Regions from separate parts of the Marinomonas phycocola genome, predicted to be linked through region 2. Evidence: predicted binding sites of a transcription regulator. Region 2 holds the regulator's gene; the other holds the start of a gene.
What was found. The regulator PhoB, encoded in region 2, activates phosphate uptake and scavenging genes when phosphate is short. The targets are predictions, from matches to a motif close to TGTCATANNNNTGTCANA.

Region 1 (3,159 bases), on a different contig from region 2:
TTCTGACGAGAAAGGTGTGTATAAAAAAGGCGATTTCATTCAACTGGATGAAAACGATAAACACAAACCCGTTGTCACTCGTGATGCTGAATGCATCTGTTTAACGGTTGTGGAAGCACCCATTCAATTTACAGGGTTGGTGACACGCTTGTTGAACCCGATCCTTCGTAAAGTACACCCATACCGTTTCGCTAACTAAGCGAACAACATTGTTAAAAAGCGTCTATATCAGGATAAAAGACAAATAGAATCAAGAGGCGCTCACCTCGCACTTGAATTCAGGCATAAGCAATATAGTGAGACCTTTTCATGAAGTCATGAGTGACGATAAGACGAGGCAAAAACAGACGAAAAGTGAAGCTTATGCGTCATAAATGCGCATATTTGAGTCTGTTTTTAACAAAGTATTAACAAGCGCAGTAGTCACGCAAAGGTCTCATAGTAAAGTAGTATATACTCAGCACTTAACCCATAACGTCAAAGCCTAATTCTAAATGAAAAAAATTGCTATTTTTGTCGATGTGCAAAACATTTACTACACCTCAAAACAAACGTTTGGCCAGCATTTTAACTACACAAAATTTTGGCAAGAAATTAGCCAACTAGGCGAAATTCATTCTGCTTTTGCTTACGCGATTGACCGTAGAGACAGCAAGCAACATCAATTTCAGCAAATCTTAAAAAACATCGGCTTTGAGGTAAAACTTAAACCCTTTATCCAACGCAGTGATGGTTCCGCAAAAGGCGATTGGGATGTGGGTATTACAATTGATGTAATTGAAGAAGCTCAACATGTAGACATGATTGTTTTACTATCGGGCGATGGGGACTTTGATCGTCTACTGACGCATGTAATGCAAAAACATAAGGTTAAAACTTGTGTCTATGGTGTAAACAAGTTAACCGCTCAATCCCTAATTCAAGCAGCAGATGAATTCCGCGAGATTAATGAATCGTTATTGTTAAACTAAGGAAGGTGCGGATAAGTCTACTAAGACTCAGTCTTTCAGAGAAACCGTCAAATAAGGCACGATTCTGCAGGAATGTTAATCCCTTTCAAAGAGTCGTAACGAAATGTGACGTTTTCTCTGAAAGACCCGCAGGGCATGGTCTAAAAGCCAGTATTCTTTGTTGAGTATCTCGAAAATAGGCCAGCTATTCACATTCGATACTCGCCTCAAATGGCTGGCTTTTATCCACATGCTGAGACAAGAGGACTTATTCGCACCTTCCCTAATACTGGGCTCTTCCCTTCTTTTTTAAAGAGGCAGTGAATCATTGTCTTTTTTCTGTCATGTAATCGTCACTTTGTTGTCACTTCTGATCTTTATTCTGGGCGTAATATCCAAGTTTAGATCTATGGAGAAGTTACTTTGATGCACGTTGAACGGATTATTGCGGAAAAATCCCCAAGTTTCCTACAAAAACATCCATTTATTACTCGACCAACAGTCGAGATATTAAAGCACTTATTTCATGAACAAGAAGTCAATCATTTTCTAGATGAAAATAAAGACTGCTTAGGATTTGAATTTATTGATCGGGTATTAAATCACTTTAACTTCAATTACCACACCAGCCAAATTGATCGCCGTAATATACCTGCAACAGGCCGCGTCATTATCATCGCCAACCACCCTCTTGGAGCGCTCGATGGGCTCGCTTTACTACGCTTGGTCGGGGAAGTCAGAAACGATGTAAAAATCATTGCCAACGACATGTTGATGCATTTTGACGCATTAAAAAACCTTATTCTTCCAGTGGACAATCTTTCAGGAAAAAGCAACAGTAAACAATTAAAAAACATCATTGATAGCCTAAGGAAAGAAGAAGCCGTTATTATTTTTCCTGCGGGGGAAGTCTCTCGTTTATCCCCCACAGGGATTAAAGATCAACATTGGAATTCAAACTATCTAAAATTAGCCCAAAAGACCAATAGCCCTTTGCTGCCAGTTTACATCAATGGTCGAAACTCTCTTTTATTTTATACCAGTTCCATTATTTACCGTCCCTTATCCACAATTCAGCTCGCTCATGAAATGTTCAAGCAGCAAAATCGTCGTGTACCCATACAAATAGGGAAACCCATTTCTATTCAAGAATTGACGAAACTCCCACTCAGTGACAAAGAAAAAAATAAACTGGTAAAGCGGCATTTGTATCGCATTGCCAAAGGTAAAAAACCGCTTATTAAAACGGAAAATACCATTTCTCACCCTCAAGACCGCAAACAACTCAAAGCAGAGTTAAGCCATTCTGAGTATTTAGGCTGCACAAAGGATGGTAAACAGATTTACCTTTTTGATTACATTGATCAATCTGCCACCATCCAAGAAATAGGTCGATTACGTGAAATTGCGTTTCGTACAGTAGGTGAAGGCACAGGGAAAAGCGCAGATTTGGACAAATTCGATCAACATTATCGCCATTTGGTGCTGTGGGATGAAGAAGAGTTAGAAATTGTTGGGGCGTATCGTATAGGAGAAATACATCGCTATATAAAAGAAGGCACCCAACACACTATTTATACAGAGGAGTTGTTTAGCCTTCGCCCTGAAATGATACCTTACTTAGAGCACGGTGTTGAATTAGGACGAAGCTTTGTACAACCTAAATATTGGGGGAAAAGAAGTTTAGATTATCTATGGTATGGCTTGGGTGCGTATTTAAACCGATATCCTGAAGTGCGTTATTTATTTGGCCCTGTCAGTTTGAGCAACAGTTACCCACAGCTGGCAAAAGATATCATTGTGTATTTTTACAGTATGCACTTTCCCGATACAGAAAAATTGGCGATGTCTTTCACCCCGTATCAAATTAGCATTGAAAACAAAGACTATTTGGCAAATCTGTTTTCAGGCTTATCGTATGAAAATGATTTTAAAGTCCTCAAAGAACAATTAAGCCATTTAAGTGTTTCTGTGCCTACCTTGTATAAACAATACAGTGAATTGTGTGAACCAAATGGTGTACGCTTTTTGGGTTTCGGTGTGGATGCTAATTTTGGTTTTTGTATTGATGGGCTTGTTTTAGTAGACCTTCACGCTGTTAAAGAAGCCAAAAACAAACGATATCGAGGCGAAAATCACACTCCAGAAACCAATAGGGCCAACTTTAACAAAGCCGGTCTCCACTAAGTTCTTACCATCAAAAAAAGAG
Region 2 (3,159 bases):
TCCGGCAAAAGCACTTGTTGGACATTGGCGCTATTTAAGCAAGCTCAAGAAACAATCCCTCGGTGGGTATCTTTTTAAAAATAAGGCTCTCATACGAAGCCCTATTGAAATAGCCCTTCTCCCAAAAACGTTTTTTCATCATATCGACGACGATGTTTGGGCCAGACGATCCGTTTTTAAACAATACAATAGAAGGGTTCTGGTTAGTGAAGCCTTCTTACCATCCATCGCTCAATTACCGATAAAAAAGCAAACATCATGACTAAATTAGACGCCTATCTTCAGCTTACACGCTTTAATCGACCTATCGGCTCATTACTGCTTCTGTGGCCAACATTGTGGGGAATTTGGCTTGCAAGTAATGGCAGCCCAGAGTGGAAGGTTGTTATTATTTTTATACTAGGTGTTTTCTTTATGCGTTCCGCAGGGTGTGTCATTAACGACTACGCTGACAGACATATAGACGGATCCGTTGAACGCACTAAAAACCGTCCCATTCCTTCTGGATTGGTTACTGAAAAAGAAGCGCTATTGCTGTTTGCTGTTCTCTGTTTAGCCAGCTTTTTATTGGTTTTAATGACGGACACTCAAACCGTTTTACTGTCTTTTATTGGCCTTGGATTAGCCGCCCTCTACCCCTTTATGAAGCGTTACACATACCTCCCTCAACTGTTTCTTGGATTGGCATTTTCTTGGGCTATTCCAATGGCTTACAGTGCTCAAGGAGGGTCGTTAGGTGATCCAACTTTATGGATGGTTTTTGTAGCAAACGCTTTTTGGACCATTGCTTATGACACCTATTATGCAATGGTTGATCGAGATGATGATTTAAAAATAGGCATCAAATCAACCGCCATTCTATTTGCACAGAATGATTTATTTATTATTTCGTTGCTACAAGGGTTAGCGCTTTCTCTATTGATATGGGTTGGGGTGTTAGAGTCTCTAAATTGGCCGTACTTTGTTAGCCTTGCTGTCGCAGCCCTACTCTTTTCTCTGCAACTAAAGCAAACATGGACACGAGAAAGAAACGCCTGCTTCAAAGCTTTTCTAGATAATAATCGCATTGGGTACTGTGTGTTTATCGGTATTGTCTTAAACTATATTGTATGAACTAAGATACAAATTATGACAGTTTCATCTAATTGTCATATTTGAGCGTTCTAATAGAGCGATTATCATTTGGGAGTAGATTCCGTGGCTGGCAAAACCGTACTAATTATTGATGATGAATCATCGATTCGTGAAATGATTGCTATTGCATTAGAAATGGCTGGATATGATTATTTTGAAGCGGAAAATAGTCAACAAGCTTATGAAATCATTATTGATCATAGACCAGATCTCATTTTATGTGACTGGATGATGCCTGGCGGCAGTGGCATTGAATTAACTCGTAGGCTCAAACGAGACTCTCTAACTTCTGAAATCCCAGTTATTATGCTCACAGCAAAAAGCGAAGAAGACAATAAAATACAAGGATTAGAGATAGGTGCTGACGATTATATAACCAAACCTTTCTCACCACGTGAACTGGTGGCACGTTTAAAAGCCGTATTACGACGGGCCAACCCTCAAGGCATCGATGAACCCATTGAAGTCGATGGTTTGCTCTTAGATCCAATAAGTCAACGTGTTACCATTGGTTCGACTCCTCTAGAAATGGGTCCAACGGAATACCGTTTACTTAAATTTATGATCACTCACCAAGAAAGAGCGTACTCCAGAGCTCAGCTTTTGGATCAAGTTTGGGGAGGCAATGTGTACGTTGAAGAGCGTACTGTTGATGTACATATTCGACGCCTGCGTAAAGCCATTGGTGAAAGCCACGACTACTTAATTCAAACAGTACGCGGTACAGGGTATCGATTTTCAAGTAAACGAACAGTTCAATAAATTATGAAGAAAGTTTGGCAGCACGCTTTTATACGTTGGTCTTTAGGGCTTCTTGTCAGTTTAACTATCGGCTTTTTAACAGGCAGAGTGTTCTTATGTCTGTTTCTATTTGTTCTAATTGTCCTTTGCTCCAACCTGCACCAACTTTATCAGTTTCACAGTTGGATTCGTCGCTCTGGCAAGTCCTTACCGCCAGAAGCTTCTGGTATTTGGGGTGATGTATTTGATGCTGTTCATCGTTTGCAAAAAAAGCAACGGAAATCAAAGAAGCGTATGCGGCGCGCCCTATCTCGTATAGAAAACTCCACTTCGGCTCTCAAAGAAGGCGTCATCATGGCGGATAATTTGGGAAATTTAGAATGGTGGAATGAATCTGCAGGTCAATTTTTAGGCCTAATGAAGCCTGTAGATAGGGGGCAGCCAATTACCAATATTGTGCGTAGCCCTGAATTTTTTCGCTATTTTACTCAAAAACGCTTCTCAGACCCTTTGATTATTAAATCACCAAAATCAAAAGGCATGTACTTAGAAATTCAAACCACATTGTACGATAAAAACGATCACCTTATTTTTATTCGAGACATTACTAACCTACACTTATTAGAAGAAATGCGTAAAGACTTTGTCGCTAATGCGTCTCATGAGCTTAAAACGCCATTAACCGTGATTAAAGGATATTTAGAGACCCTAGACATGTTTAAAGACACCCTTCCTAAAAGCATGCAGAAAGGCGTCGTCAATATGACAGAACAATCGGATCGCATGGAGCAGCTCATTGAAGATCTTCTGCTGTTATCCAGATTGGAAAGTAATGACAAAAGAGAAACCGACCAATGGCATGATGTGCATGAGCTTATCAGAGCCATCGTTAATTCGGTTCAAGTAATAGGAAAAGATCACACTCTACAGATCGACATGCAATCTGATTCGAAATTATACGGCTCTTACAAGGAACTCTACAGTGCGTTTTCAAACCTAGTCGTAAACGCTATCAAATATTCTCCGAATGGCGGCAACATCATCATTACATGGAAGGCGAATTCAAAAGAAGGCGTGTTCTCTGTGCAAGACGAAGGACTAGGTATTGAAGCTAGGCACATATCTCGTTTAACGGAACGTTTTTTCCGAGTGGATAAAGGGAGAGGATCTAATACCGGAGGAACCGGCTTAGGATTAGCGATAGTAAAACACGTACTTTTACATCATGATGCAAAACTGGATATTACCAGTCAAGTGGGTAACGGAAGTACTTTTTCTTGTCAC

Region 1: olsF (bifunctional ornithine lipid synthase OlsF) is a predicted target of PhoB. The motif match lies at 1,291-1,308, and genes of this name have one in related genera.

Annotation. Positions count from the first base shown of each region.
Region 1 is NZ_JBLIXL010000009.1:11,294-14,452, reverse strand. Features, by position in the region: gene ACMUMJ_RS08520 (ChrR family anti-sigma-E factor) at 1-199, shown strand, start outside; gene ACMUMJ_RS08515 (NYN domain-containing protein) at 495-971, shown strand; gene olsF (bifunctional ornithine lipid synthase OlsF) at 1,377-3,137, shown strand.
Region 2 is NZ_JBLIXL010000005.1:74,724-77,882, reverse strand. Features, by position in the region: gene ACMUMJ_RS05495 (chorismate--pyruvate lyase family protein) at 1-262, shown strand, start outside; gene ubiA (4-hydroxybenzoate octaprenyltransferase) at 259-1,113, shown strand; gene phoB (phosphate regulon transcriptional regulator PhoB) at 1,198-1,896, shown strand; gene phoR (phosphate regulon sensor histidine kinase PhoR) at 1,900-3,159, shown strand, end outside.